Regions from separate parts of the Paenibacillus sp. J23TS9 genome, predicted to be linked through region 2. Evidence: a T-box and tRNA genes for the amino acid it is inferred to sense, from the RefSeq annotation. Region 2 holds a T-box; the other holds one or more tRNA genes.
What was found. The T-box of region 2 lies ahead of KJS65_RS25745 (valine--tRNA ligase). A T-box ahead of a tRNA ligase gene usually reads a tRNA of that ligase, here a tRNA-Val.
Positions count from the first base shown of each region.

Region 1: it encodes a tRNA-Val, which carries the amino acid that the T-box ahead of KJS65_RS25745 (valine--tRNA ligase) is inferred to sense. The anticodon was not compared.

Region 1 is NZ_BOSG01000001.1:381,834-389,624, reverse strand. It holds gene KJS65_RS01885 (hypothetical protein) at 109-303, opposite strand; gene KJS65_RS01880 (MBL fold metallo-hydrolase) at 412-1,149, shown strand; gene KJS65_RS01875 (DUF3892 domain-containing protein) at 1,229-1,468, opposite strand; gene KJS65_RS01870 (GNAT family N-acetyltransferase) at 1,551-1,997, opposite strand; gene KJS65_RS01865 (hypothetical protein) at 2,308-2,484, opposite strand; tRNA gene KJS65_RS01860 (tRNA-Val) at 2,684-2,756, shown strand; gene KJS65_RS01855 (TetR/AcrR family transcriptional regulator) at 2,865-3,551, opposite strand; gene KJS65_RS01850 (MATE family efflux transporter) at 3,689-5,041, shown strand; gene KJS65_RS01845 (sensor histidine kinase) at 5,237-6,139, opposite strand; gene KJS65_RS01840 (ABC transporter permease) at 6,164-6,922, opposite strand; gene KJS65_RS01835 (ABC transporter ATP-binding protein) at 6,915-7,791, opposite strand, start outside.
Region 2 is NZ_BOSG01000005.1:387,799-395,589, forward strand. It holds gene cobA (uroporphyrinogen-III C-methyltransferase) at 1-565, shown strand, start outside; gene hemB (porphobilinogen synthase) at 589-1,590, shown strand; gene hemL (glutamate-1-semialdehyde 2,1-aminomutase) at 1,615-2,916, shown strand; gene KJS65_RS25735 (RluA family pseudouridine synthase) at 2,949-3,815, shown strand; gene KJS65_RS25740 (LysM peptidoglycan-binding domain-containing protein) at 4,008-5,327, shown strand; T-box leader at 5,527-5,819, shown strand; gene KJS65_RS25745 (valine--tRNA ligase) at 5,881-7,791, shown strand, end outside.

The sequences.
Region 1 (7,791 bases), on a different contig from region 2:
GAGTTTGCAAGTTGCGGTCAATCCTTACATTCATTGTGGATTTTTTTTCATTTCTTAAAAGTAAAAAACCTGCTCAAATTCGCGCAGGTTTTTTAAAGAGAGCGAAGGTTATTTCACTTTAGTTAAAATACAAGGTACACCTTTGCCAATGGCCCCCGGCTCTCTCATACGGGCTGCATAAGCCATTCCTCGTGCACAAGGCGTTTTGCAAACCTCGCATACCTGTGAAGTGACCAATCTCATGCCTTTATGCACTTTTTCGCTTTTGGCCTGCGACGGTTTCTTACCCTTAGACTTGACCATGTCTCCATCCCCATTTCCTAAAAGCCTATGGTGCATTGTATGGGGATTTATAACAATGTGGAACCGTGGTATATAATGAATAACACATCACATCAGGAGGTGCTTCTAATGAATTTAGAACTACAGATGATTGGAACCGGCAGTGCCTTTGCCAAAAAGTATTTTAACAACAACGCCCTGCTGAAGGACGGTGATTTCACACTGTTGATTGACTGCGGGGTAACAGCTCCGCTTGCGCTTCACCAGCTGAACAAATCCTTTGCCGACGTGGACGCGGTGCTCATCACCCATATCCATGCGGATCATGTGGGTGGTTTGGAGGAGCTTGCCTTTAAAATGAAATTTACCTTCCAACGGAAAATCAAGCTCTATATCGCCGAATCCCTGACTTCGATCCTCTGGGAGCACTCCCTGAAGGGCGGATTGTATCAGGCGGGTGAAATCGCCTCTTTAGAGGATTTATTTGAGGTATGCCCGCTGACACCCAATGAGCCGTACTCCATATCGGAGCATATCCGTCTTGAACTGATTCCTACCGAGCATATCCCCGAAAAAAAGAGCTATTCGATGTATTTAAATAATCACATTTTCTACAGCTCTGATATGATATACAATCCGGAGCTGCTGAAATATCTCGTGGAGAAACGGAGCTGCAGCATGATTTTCCATGACTGCCAGCTTGAAGGCCGCGGTGAGGTTCATACCACGCTGGATGAGCTGATGAAATTGCCCGAGGATATCCGAAGGATTACATATTTAATGCATTATGGAGATAACAAGGATGAATATCATGGCAAAACAGCGGAAATGAACTTTATCGAGCAGGGCCGCTCCTATTCCCTGTAAAGACTAAGCGCTGAGCCTGGATGTTCAAAAAAGCCGGCAACAAGCAGAATATGCTTGTTGCCGGCTTTTGGATGTGATGCTATTCAAAACGAGGCAGCTGATCCAAATTATTCGAAGGATCTCCGTCCGCGTCACCACGGATATACATGCCTCCGTCTCTTCCCTTGAACACATTGACACCGGCAATCGCACCAGCTTTTACTTCCTGCAGCGCCTCATCGTAACCAAGTACGCGTCCCGAAGAAGTTTTGAAGGCGGTCAAGTCCCCGTCACCGTTCTTTTGCACAGCGATAAATTGCTCACGGCCTGCAGTTCCCATTGTAATCCGCTCCTTTGTCAGGTGAGATACCCATCATATGGGCTTTTAATAGCATCCCCTGACATCCATGCCGCTATTCGGCTTACAAGGTTTTTTTCATGCGGACATGTGGAATTCCGGCGTCATCGAACGGCTCTTTTGAAATGGTCTCATAGCCCTGTTTCGCATAAAAGTTCTCTGCCTGGCACTGAGCATCCAGAATGGAGTAAGCCAGTCCGAGCTCTCTTGCACGTTTTTCCATCGCCATCAGCAGAATGCGTCCATATCCGCCTTTACGGTAGTCCTGAAGCACGGCGATCCGCTGCATTTTGGCTGTTTCATTGTTGTAATAAATCAAACGCCCTGTAGCGACATATTCACCATCTTCATTCTGTACAAGGATATGATGCACATCTTCACTAATCACATCATACTCGTCGATTTCGAGGTCAACGGGAACTTTCTGTTCCTCGACAAACACTTTTTTGCGGATATTCAGACCAAACTGCAGCTGATCTTTGGTCGTTACATTAATGATTTCGGCAGCCATGATGAGCCCTCACTTTCGTCGTTCAGTATACATAAGACTGATTTTTCCGTAAACACACGGTTGAATTATTATACAAAAAAAAGATTTTCATGTATAGTTTAGGCAGTATGTTATTCAATACGGAGAGGAGTCAATGTACAAAAATGGGTATGGGAGCCACTATTGTGATTTGTGCAGTCATGGCTGCTGCATTGATCTATTCCTTTGTTTATGTAACGAAAAAAGGGTATTCCCGCAAGTGGGATGAAGAATAAAAGAGAGAGTCAGCAAAAACGCTGACTCTCTTTCTTTTATGAAAGATGTTTTGAAATTAAGGGGGTGAGATTTGTCCTTTGGAGTAAACGTCACCCGAGACCGACTGGTCGTAGACATCTTTCATGACCGGGGAACTTGAACCACTGTTTGCTTTGGACTGATTTCCTGAACAGCCTGCCAGCATGGCGAACAGACAGCAGCCCAGGACTCCAAACCACAATTTTTTGGGCATATCATGCCACTCCTTTAAGTCGGTATATCTGATATTTTTAACGCTTTTACCTGTTTTTAACACTCTATTAACTGAAAACAGGTCTATTCCTTGCCATTTTCTCTAGTCATGCTGTTATGTATTCGTCCTAAAGTAAAAAAACAATTGACACCCATTCTGCTCGCTGATAAGATATTAAATATCCTTAATTGCCCTATTTGATCTGCTAGCTCAGCTGGGAGAGCACTATCTTGACAGGGTAGGGGTCAGTGGTTCGAGCCCACTGCAGATCATACAGAAAAAGTCCTTGATTATCAAGGGCTTTTTTCTTTGTTCAAATTATGTTTTTTCAATGTTTTATGACCGCCCATCCATTAATCGGATGAGCGGTTTTTTACGTTCTACTTCTCCTGCTCCTTTATCACCTGCTCAATCCCTAACAGAATCAGCTTCAAGCCGAACTCGAACGCCTCGTCGGTCCCCATCAGTACGAACAGCCCGTTCGTGAACATTCTCCGGAATAGTCCCGCATCCGTCTCGCTCATGGAATCCAAAAGGCGAATCATCCCCTCACCCGGAAGCGCTTCCGATCCCTGGTCCTTAAGAATCGCAGAAACATTGCGCTGGTGCTCATAATCATCCAGAACGAAGTTGAAGACATAATTCATAAGCGTAAGAACCACTTGCATTTTCTGCTCTTGCTCGAGCGGCGTCGATTCCACGCAAAGCAGCATACGGTTGGTGAACCGGATGATGTCCGGTTCGTGGGGCAGCGTCGACATCATGAGCTGCGTGGAGCAAGGATACCGGCCGAGCACGCTTCGCACCGTTACCGCAAGCCCCTTCAATTGCTCCTTCCAGTCCCCCCCGGAGTGGTACTCCTCCAGAATGATTTTCGATATCTGGTTGGCCAGACGCTGGTAGAGATTCTGCTTGCTCTTAAAGTACCAGTATAGAGAGGGAGCCTGAATCCCTAGCCTGACGGCCAATCGTCTCATGCTGAATTTCTCGATACCCTCCTCCGCAAGAAGCTCCCACGAGGCTTCCAAAATCTTATCCTCCGAAATCTGAGGCTGCTGTTTTTTCATCGGTATCCGCCCTTTTATCTAACAGTGTAAGTTTATGCTTTACAGGTTCATAGGTTCATGATATCATCTAACACTGTAAGGCACAACCTAACACCGTTAGATTAACGCCAAAATAAATAAAGAAAGTAGTGACCCACATGGATGCAGAAAACCTCCATTACTTTGAAAAGGCACCGGTCGCAAAAGCCGTAGCTCACTTTGCTGTACCGATGATGCTAGGCACGTCATTGAGTGTCATCTATTCCATCTTGAATGCCTATTTCCTTGGTACGCTCCACAATACGGCCATGTTAACCGCATTGGCGCTAACCTTGCCGTTATTCGCGATCATTATGGCGCTGGGCAATTTGATTGGCATGGGTAGCGGTACTTTCATCTCCCGTTTGCTGGGAGAGAAAAAATATGATGACGTAAAGCATGTGTCTTCATTCGCCTTTTACAGCAGCTTAGTTCTCGGTCTTATCGTGCTGGCCGTCGGCCTCCCGTTGATCGATCCAATCGTTCATGGCCTGGGGGCCACGCCTGAGTCCTTCGGATTTACGAAGGATTATGTCACGGTTATGCTTATGGGTTCACCAGTCGTTGTATTATTCTTCACGCTGGAGAATATCGTGCGCTCTGAGGGGGCAGCCATCACGTCAATGATCGGTATGATTCTCAGTGTTATCGTCAATATTATTCTCGATGCGTTAGTCATTTTCGTGTTCCATTGGGACGTGATCGGCGTCGCGTCTGCTACAGTCATTTCGAACTTGGTTGCGAGTGTATTCTACGCCTTCCATATGGGAACTAAGAGCCAATTCTTAACTGTATCCGTAAAATGGTTCAAGGCTACCAAGGACATTCTGAGCAATGTATTCAAAATCGGTGTTCCCGTTTTTATTATGAGTATCTTTTTGGGTGCCATGTCGCTTATCTTTAACCATTTTCTTGTTGAATATGGGGACCCGGCCGTAGCGGCTTACGGAATTTCATCACGTTTATTGCAATTTCCTGAGTTTATTCTGATGGGGTTATGCGAGGGAGTCGTGCCGCTTATTGCCTTCTCTTTTACAGCGAATAAATTGCGCATGAAGCATACCATTGGATTTACGATCAAAACGATTGTGGCATTAGCCGTCGTGTTCGGCGTCATCGTCTACCTGATTTCAGACCACTTGATTGGTTTATTTACGAATGACCCGCATTTAATCGAAATGGGCAGCTACATTCTGCATGTGACGTTCTTATCCTTGTTCATTACCGGAATGACCACTTTGTTTACGGGGATCTTCCAGGCAACAGCGCAAGGAACGGCCGCATTTATTATGTCAATCATTCAAGGAGTTACTCTGATTCCTGTATTGTTTATCGCCAATCATATGAACGGCTTCCACGGGGTTGTCTGGTCGCTCGTCATTGCAGATGCCGTCTCATTCCTTGTCGGTGCCATCATGCTGTATGTTCTGCGAACCAGATTACAGCCGGATTTGGCTAGTTTAGTGCAGTAAGAAAATATATGACACATAAGAAGGCAGGATAAGGGCACTCCCCGATCTTGCCTTTTTTTAGGTACATGGACGGAATAGGGTATTGTCATTAAATATAAAAAGAAACTGCTCCCTCCAATTCGCTCTCAAGGGGGCAGTTTATGGGACTACAGACGAATATCCATCCCGATGCATTTGTATCGACAAATTACCGTATTAGTGATCCAATCTCCATACGCATTTCATGACAATTTGATTCTCGGATAAATCTGCGGTCAGCTCTCCGTTCATTTTGACCATGAGACTTTTGGCAATGGCTAATCCGAGGCCTGTTCCTTTGCCCGACCGGGATTGGTCGGCTGTATAAAATCGATCGAACAAATTGTTCATATCACTTCGTTGCAAGTGATTAGCAGCGTTTCGGATAGACAATATAACCGTCGATTCGTGCCTTTCCATATTGATCCAGATGGGCCCATCGGAATGATGGATCGCATTGGTTATCAAATTCTCGATTACGCGCTTGATGGCAGACTCATCTGCAGTCAAGAGAATGCTTTCTTCGGTAAGTTGAATATCGGCTTCCCCTTTGCGTTCGTTAAACCTGTCGTAGAATCCCAGTAATATTTCAGGAACCAGGACGTTCATGTTTACTTTCACCGTTTTTAACTCGTAATCCATCGATTCTATGACGGATAATTCAAAAAAATCGTTCAGCAATACCTGCAGCCGTTTCGTACGACTTTTAGCGATCGATATATATTCCCGCCTCTCTTCATCAGTCACCTGATCCGATTCCAAGAGCTGAATATAGCCGAGAATGGATGTTAATGGCGTGCGCAGATCGTGAGAAATATGAGAAATACTCTGTTTCAGTTCATGCTCCGTCCGTCTTCTAAGCGCTTTCGCCTCCGCTACCAAATCCATAAGGTTGTTGATTTCGATGGCCAGTTGCTCAAGATCTCGTTCAAAAAAACGAAGATCGACTTTCTTTTCAGTTAATCCTTGATTGTAATCATACAGCTGACGATGAATTTGTTTCATTTCTTTCTTCAACATATACAAGCGGATGAGAGCAGTAATAGCTATAAGACTTACAGCCGCAACGATATAGATCAAGCCGCCTTCACCCGCTTCTCAAGTTTACTTTATTTCTTTTCGCCGATATACCCATGCACTCAACAATCCGAAACAGACAAATGTAATAACCGGAATTACAACCATGCGAACCAACAAGCTGCCATCAAGGGAAACATTTCCTATATCATACAGCAGCTTAAACACCGTATAACTATATATCGTCTCAACAAATGAAATATATTGGCCCACTACAGCAAAGAACATGTCGATGAACAGGAAGAACACCATCGTAAAAGCAATCGTTTTACCACTTTCCGCCATGAGCGTTGCAATCAATGTGGCGATCGATGCGAAGGCTGCCGCGTAAAGAACAAGCAGTCCAAGCGTTCTTATGAAATATAGTGATGTCGATTCACCGGGCAGCTCTCCGAAACCGGACAGCAACGTTGCAACGACACAATTGATTACGGGAAACAGCAAGCCAAGAATGACGGAACCCAGTGCGAACACGAGTTGTTTAGCAGCGATAATCCTTCTTCTACTATTGCCGCTGGAGGCGATACTTTTCATCACACCAGTCGTATATTCGCTAGAAATAAAGAAGCCGGCGAGCACGCACATCCCAATGATCATCATATAATTACCCAAAAGCGCACTTTTCCACATTTCTATCCCCGTAACCGGAGATTCCCCATCCATTCTGTGGTCGATATATTGAAAGATGGACCAAAACAAACCAGATGCCGAGATGATCAAGATGATCGCCCGGAACGACCGATCCCTGCACAGTTTATACCATTCCGATTGGATGAGATTATTCATTCCGCTCACCGCCAATCCGGCTCGTAAAGTAAGCTTCTAAATCTTCACCCATGGGCATAAATTGTTCGATAACCAGTTCAGCCTTCGTTAGCGTCGCGGAAACCTTACCGGGTGTATCTACGTATCTAAACAGTTTGATCGTTCCGTCCGGCATGACTTCAAATTCGGAGGTAGCCAACTCCCCTTCAATAACAGCCGCCGCCTTCCCGGCATCATCTACCTTAATATGCAGATAGTGCTGGCATTTCTTATGAAGATCACTCGCAGACAGCTGCTCCAGTAATTCCCCTTTATGAATAATGCCAAAATGGGTGGCGAGCAGGTGAAGCTCACTTAAGATATGACTTGATATTAAAATGGTAATTCCGTTTTCCTGATTGAGTTTCTTGAGGAGCTCCCTCATTTCGACGACTCCCATCGGGTCCAGGCCATTCGTCGGTTCATCCAGAATCAGAAACTCTGGATCTCCAAGAAGGGCGATGGCAAGTCCTAGTCGCTGTTTCATCCCTAAAGAGAAGTTTTTCGCTTTCTTCCTGCCCGTATTTTGCAGGCCAACCAAAGTCAGTGTCTTCTCGATGCAGGCTTTGCCCGGGATTCCCCGTAGAAGCCTGTGGGTCTCCAAATTTTCTTTTGCGGTCATATTCGGATATAATGCCGGACTTTCAATGATCGAGCCCATTCGTTTTCTCGCCTCGCTCAGATCCTGTGCATCCCTCTTACCGAACAATTCGATGGAACCGTCTGTCGGGGAAGCCAACCCACTGACAATACGAATCAACGTTGATTTACCCGCGCCGTTCTGTCCAATAAAACCATATATGGAACCTTTTTTGATGGACATATTCACTCGGTTAAGTGCATAGTCCGTT
Region 2 (7,791 bases):
AGGTCAGGATGTTCGTAGCCTTTACGGGGCCAAGATCGCCGCTGTAGGTCCGGCTACTGCACAAGCGTTAACAGAACGCGGGATTGTACCGGTCGAGCTTCCGGAGCGTTTTCAGGCTGAGGGGCTGATTGAAACGCTTGGCAGCCAGCTCGAGCCTGGTCAGAGGGTACTTCTGCCTCGCGGTAATCTGGCAAGAACCTGGCTGCCTGAAAAACTGGAAGAACTAGGGCTGGATGTCACTGCTATTGATACCTACCAGACGGTGATGAGCCAAGAGGAAGATCACGAGCTCATCAGGCTGCTTGAGGAACATGCAATTCATATTGTCACCTTCACCAGTTCCTCGACGGTCACGCATCTAATCGGGAAACTGAAGCAGATGGGTGTTCAGGATCCGGTGCAGCTGCTCAGCACAGTCGAAGCCGCCTGCATTGGAGAAGTGACAGCCCAGACAGCCCGGGATGCCGGACTGCGTGTGAGTATGGTTGCCGAGCAAGCGACGATTGAAAGACTGGTGGAATCGCTCTGTTCATACATGAAAAATGATCATCAACAAGTGAAATAAAAGCGATACAGGAGGTAATAGATATGAGTTTTCCAATTGTAAGACACCGGCGTTTGCGCCAATCCGCAGGCATGCGTAATTTAGTGCGTGAAACCGCACTTCATGTTAACGACTTGATTATGCCGATTTTCGTTACCTATGGAAAAGGAATTAAAAATGAAATTTCCTCGATGCCTGGCGTCTATCATTTTTCGCTCGATACCCTGAAGTCTGAAGTAGACGAAATTGTGGCACTTGGCATTCCTGCCGTACTGCTGTTTGGTATTCCGGAGACGAAAGACAGCGTAGGCACATCCGGCTTTGTTGAAGACGGTATTGTGCAAGAAGCGACCCGCCTGATCAAAGGCTGGTACCCTGATCTGCTCGTTGTAGCTGACACCTGCTTATGCGAATTTACCGATCATGGTCACTGCGGTATGGTTCATACCTTTGAAGTCGACGGTCAAATACATGGCGATGTAATGAATGATGAATCGCTTGAGCTGCTTACGAAAACTGCTGTATCCCAGGCCAAGGCCGGTGCGGATATTATTGCACCATCCAATATGATGGACGGATTTGTACAGGCGATCCGTGCGGGCCTGGATGAAGCCGGATTTGAACATGTGCCGATTATGTCTTATTCAGTTAAATATGCCTCTGCCTTCTACGGGCCTTTCCGTGAAGCGGCTGATTCCGCTCCGCAGTTTGGTGACCGCAAAACCTATCAGATGGATCCGGCCAACGTACGCGAAGCTCTGCGCGAAGCCGAAACGGATGTACTCGAGGGTGCAGATATGCTTATGGTTAAACCGGCACTGGCGTACATGGATGTCATTCGGATGCTGAAAGATCAGTTTGATCTGCCGCTGGTTGCCTATAACGTGAGCGGTGAGTATTCCATGGTGAAGGCTGCAGCAATGCAAGGCTGGATCAATGAAAAAGCGATTGTGCAGGAAATGCTGACTGGCATGAAGCGTGCCGGAGCCGATATCATTATCACTTATTTCGCAAAAGATGCCGCCCGCTGGATGCAGGAGCATTAAAATAATGACACGGGAGTGACTTACATGAGCAATATGTCTGGAAAACGTAAAGAAGAGGCTTCCCGCACGGCATTTGAAGAAGCCAAGCATTATCTTCCCGGCGGGGTTAACAGTCCTGTACGGGCTTTTAAATCAGTTGGCCTGACACCCATTTATGTGGATCATGCCAAGGGCTCACGGATCTATGATATCGATGGCAACAGCTTTATTGACTATATCGGCTCCTGGGGCCCGCTTATTATGGGACATGCCCATCCGGAGGTTATCTCGGCCATTCAGGAAACGGCATCAAAAGGCACAAGCTTTGGCGCTCCAACCCTCATCGAAACGGAAATGGCCAAACTGGTCTGTGAACGTGTTCCTTCGATTGATGTTGTGCGGATGGTCAACTCGGGAACGGAAGCAACGATGAGTGCGATCCGTCTCGCACGCGGGTATACAGGACGCGGCAAAATTTTGAAATTTGAAGGCTCGTACCACGGACATGCCGACAGCCTGCTGATCAAAGCAGGTTCAGGTGTAGCTACGCTTGGTCTGCCTGACAGCCCTGGCGTACCAGAAAGTGTTGCATCGAGCACGATTACAGTAGCCTATAATGATCTCGAATCCGTAAAAGTGGCCTTTGAACGTTTTGGCGAGGAGATCGCCTGCGTCATTGTCGAGCCGATTGCCGGCAATATGGGGGTCGTGCCTCCGCTTCCGGGTTTCCTGCAAGGTCTGCGTGATATTACAACACGCTATGGCAGCCTTTTGATTTTTGATGAGGTGATGACGGGTTTCCGTGTGAACATCAACTGTGCGCAGGGCTTGTTGGGCATTACACCTGATCTGACTTGTCTTGGCAAGGTTATCGGCGGTGGCCTTCCAGTGGGCGCTTATGGCGGTAAACGCGAAATTATGGATCAGATCGCCCCATCCGGACCGATTTACCAAGCGGGAACGTTAAGTGGTAACCCGCTGGCAATGGTTGCCGGATATACGACGCTTAAATTGCTGACACCCGCGGTGTATGAGCAGCTCGAGGAGCGCGCTTCGCGCCTTGCGTCAGGTTTTGAGAAAAATGCCAAGCAGCTGGGCGTTCCTGTGACCTTGAACCGTGTAGGTTCCATGGTTTGTCCGTTCTTCACGGAAGGACCTGTGGTGAACTATGATACAGCCAAAGCTAGCGATCTTCAGCGCTTTACCAAGTATTTTGCCAATCTGGTAGAAGAGGGCGTCAGCGTAGCTCCTTCCCAGTTCGAGGGGATGTTTGTATCGGCTGCGCACAGCATAGAGGATATCGATGCGACGATTGAAGCCAACTACAACGCCCTGAAAAACCTGTGAGAACCTGGACGCGCCGCGGACAATGGCTGGAGATGATTCCCGAGAAAAGCTTGAGCGGGGCTGCAAACCGCGACGAAGCCACACCGGCTTGGCTGCTGGAGACACTCGGAATGCCGGAAAAGCTCATGAAGCAGCTGCAAGCAAATAAGGCGATAGAATGGAAAGGGGACCGGCTGCGGCTGGCCCTCTTTCCCGTTCAAGCAGCGGGCATTGAACCTATATGGCATGAGCTTGATATCCTGTATGAAGATGATTTCTGTCTGGTTGTGCATAAGCCCGCAGGCATGAATATTCATCCTGATGGCAGCAAAGGCAAGGCAGAACCGACACTCGATCATGCGGTTGCAGCGTATTTTCAGATGCAGGGCGAGGAAATAGCCGTTCGGCATATTCACAGGCTTGACCAATTTACTACCGGACCTGTTCTGTATGCCAAAAATGCGTGGTCTCAGCTGAAGCTGGATGAGGATATGCGCCACAAGCGCATTGCGCGGAGCTATGTAGCCTTCGTGGAGGGCAAAGTATCGGCCGAGCTATCAGTAATTGATCTGCCAATCGGCAAGGACCGCCACCATAAGCAGCGGAGACGGGTCTCTCCATCCGGTCAAAACGCAGTCACGCGCATGCGTGCAGGTGAGGTGTTCAAGAATTCCTCTCTCGTACATCTTGAGCTGGAGACAGGACGTACACATCAGATCCGTGTTCATCTCAGCCATTTGGGGCATCCGCTGCTGGGCGACTCGCTTTATGGCGGGAGTACGGCCTTGATCGGAAGACAGGCGCTGCACGGCGAACAGCTTGGGTTTACCCATCCTTTCACTGGAGAACGAATTGAAATTGTCGATCCTTGGCCCATTGATCTGCAGCAGCTGCATAAGAAGCTGAGCAATATAAAATAAGCACATATGATTCTTGGCAAAGAAGCGAACACATCGCAGAATGTCCAGAAAATATCGGCGCAAACTGCCGGACTGGTGCAAAACTGGAATGCCCTTATATTTGGAGCATATAGATAGAATGAGTAACGCATTTTGGGGCTCATGCCGTGAGCAGACTCATGGTTAGAAATATGCCGAAAGGAGGACAATTCTGTGTTCGACCAGTCCTACGGTTTGCGTTTTGATATTTATGAACGAATTCATCTATCGGAAGATGTATCTGGAATTGCCGAGCTGGAAGAAATCGAGCTGCTGCCCCATATTCAGGTCATCAGCCAGGGGGAGCAGGTCGCGCTTCGTGGCCACTTGCTTTTGAGCGGGCTGTACAGAGGCGACGGGGAGGAGGAAGGTACACAGCGTCTTGAGCATTTTATTCCTGTGGAAATTACCGTACCTACGAATCGCGTGTCTTCACTGGACGAGATTGCCGTTGAGATTGAAAATTTTGATGTGGATCTCCTGTCCAAACGCAGCTTGAACATCACGGGTGTGTTATCCCTACGTGGAATCGAAACCGCAGTGAGCGACCCGGCACCTGCATGGAATGCTGATGAATTTACGGTCATACATGCTTCAGATGATCCTGCTGAGGATGCAGTACTGGCTGCTTTTTTGGAGGAAGAGGAGGGCAGCGCGGATGAGGCGGAGATCAGGGAAACGAACGATGCATCGTATTCAGCGGATAACCAAGCGCCGACATATGCAGCGGAGAGCTTTACCGTCCCTGAAGGCTTTGAAGCATCAGGTATCTCCGAAATCCTGCCGCAGGCCGAAACGGCTGCCGAAACTCATCTCCAGCAGCGGACCCCTGAGGAGACGCCGGAGCCTGAAGAAGAACCTGCTCCCACCGCGTTACATACGGACAAGGAATCCCCGGAACGCAGCGGGAATAAGGCATCTTCGAACGTCTGGCATTTTGAGCATGAAGATGAATCGGAACTGTTACATCCAGAAAATATCGCGATTCCGGCGGAAGAGGATAAAGAGACGAATATCTACCTGACTTCTGTTGATCAGGAATCTATTCACGAGCCGGCATTTCCGTTCAGTGCCTTCCAGCAGGAATCGGTACCAAAGGAAGAACCAACGGATGAGCGGGAAATGCGGATCGCTCTCGGCAGCAAAAAGGATGCACAAACGGCTGACAAGGAATCCATCGGTTTTTCCTCAATACTGGCTTCGAGCCGTTCATTGAAAGAGCAGGAGCAGCAGCAGGCTGTATTGGAAGAGCCTAAACGTGAAGAAACGGAACGGGAAACGAACGGCAGCGATGACATTCAGTGGCAGAATCTGTTTCTGGGAAGCAGCTCGGAAAAAAATCAATTCCGCAAAGTGCGGCTATGCATTGTTCAGCGGGAGGAAACGCTGGAGACGATTGCTAACCGCTATCAGCTCAGCGCCCGCGAAATCCTGCTCCATAACCGGCTGGCCGAGCAAACGGTTGAGGAAGGCCAAATTTTATACATTCCGTAGGAATGACATGATGAAAATCATAAGAAGGGCGTCCGGTACTTGAAGAAAGGGCCGGGCGCTTTTTTGTGTTATTGCCTGGTACCCTTGTTTAAGATTCATACATAAGTTAATAATATTAAAGCGTGAAACGACGCCAGGATAGCAGCACGCTCTATGTTGACTTAAGTCAACAACCAAGTTATGATATTCTTATATTTTGTCAAGAACGATGATCGGGAAGAGTAGGATGATATGCCCTTCAGAGAGTGGAATTGCTTTGCTGCGCTGTGAGATTCCGCAGGATGCATTCAACCGAAGTCGCCCGGGAGTTGTCTGTTTGAGCCCATTTCTCGGGTTAGAGCAGACCGGCTGCAGCCGTTATCTGCATGAAGTGTCGCGTACATGAAGGCATATGCTTGAGAGCAGTTTGCCATGTCTAAGGTGAGATGTATTTCCATAAGGCATACGCGAAACAAAGGTGGTACCGCGAAAGAACAGCCTTTCGTCCTTTGAGGACGAGGGGCTTTTTTGTTTTTTTAGCACAAAGCTGATCTTGTGATGGAGGAATGCAATGATGACAGAGCAGGACAACAAACTTACGACAGAAATGCCGACGACCTATGATCCGAAGGCAGCCGAAGAAAAATGGTATAAATACTGGATGGAAGGGGAGTTTTTCAAGGCTGGGCAGCGCAAAGACGCGAAGCCTTATACGATTGTCATTCCCCCTCCGAACGTTACAGGTATGCTTCACATCGGGCATGCGCTCGACTTTACGCTGCAGGATATCCTGATCCGCACCAAACGGATGCAGGGCTATGACGCTCTCTGGCTTCCAGGCTCGGACCATGCCGGTATCGCTACCCAGACGAAAGTGGAGCAAAAGCTTCGTGAAGAAGGCGTTACTCGCTATGATCTGGGCCGGGAGAAGTTCCTGGAGAAGGTATGGGAGTGGAAAGACAAATACGCTGAAACCATTCATGAGCAGTGGTCGAAAATGGGCTTTTCCCTTGATTACTCCAGAGAACGGTTTACGCTGGATGAGGGCCTGTCCAAAGCCGTACGCGAGGTTTTTGTAAAGCTTCATGAAAAAGGGCTGATCTACCGCGGCAAGCGTATCATCAACTGGGATCCGGCTGCTCGTACGGCCCTCTCTGATATTGAAGTTGAATATAAAGAGGTTCAAGGGCATCTATATCACCTCTCCTATCCATTGAAGGATGGAAGCGGGCATATTACGGTAGCCACCACACGTCCGGAAACCATGCTTGGGGATTCGGCTGTAGCCGTTCATCCAAAAGATGAGCGCTATAAGGATATGATCGGAAAAATGCTCGTTCTGCCGATTGTTGGCCGTGAAATTCCGGTCATTGCTGATGAGTACGTTGATAAGGAATTCGGAAGCGGCGCTGTTAAAATTACACCTTCCCATGATCCGAACGATTTCGAGGTAGGACTGCGCCATGACCTGCCGCAAATTACGGTTATGGATGAAACGGGTACAATGAATGAACTGGCTGGCAAATACCAGGGCATGGACCGCAGCGACTGCCGTAAGCAAATCGTTCAGGACTTGAAGGAGCAAGGCGTCCTGATCAAAATCGATGACCATCTTCATCAGGTTGGACATAGTGAACGTACGGGCGCTGTCGTTGAACCGTACCTGTCCACACAGTGGTTCGTTAAAATGCAGCCGCTGGCTGAAGCGGCCATAGAGGCGCAGAAATCTGGCAAAGGCGTAAACTTTGTACCGGACCGTTTTGAAAAGACTTATCTGAACTGGATCGAAAACGTGCGTGACTGGTGTATTTCCCGCCAGCTCTGGTGGGGTCACCGCATTCCGGCATGGTACTGCGAAGCCTGCGGCGAGATTCATGTTGCTCACGACGATGTAACAAAATGCTCCAAGTGCGGCAGCACCGATCTTCGTCAAGATGAAGACGTTCTGGACACCTGGTTCAGCTCCGCTCTATGGCCGTTCTCGACCCTTGGCTGGCCGGACCAGACGGAGGATCTGAAGCGTTACTATCCGACAGACGTTCTGGTTACCGGATATGACATCATCTATTTCTGGGTTGCCCGCATGATCTTTACTGCACTTGAATTTACCGGTGAGATTCCATTCAAGGACGTACTGATGCATGGTCTGGTACGTGATCCGGAAGGCAAGAAGATGTCCAAGTCGCTTGGCAACGGTGTGGATCCGCTGGAAGTCATCGAACAGTACGGCGCGGATGCGATGCGCTATATGATCTCTACCAGCAGCACGCCTGGGCAGGATCTTCGCTTTCGCTGGGAGCGCGTAGAGCAGGCCCGGAATTTTGCCAACAAGATCTGGAATGCATCACGTTTTGCCTTGATGAACCTAGAGGGCTTCACTTATGACGACATTGACATAAGCGGTGAACTCAGTACGGCTGATCGCTGGATTCTGCATCGCCTGAACGAAACTTCCCGTGATATCACGCGTCTAATAGATGCCTAT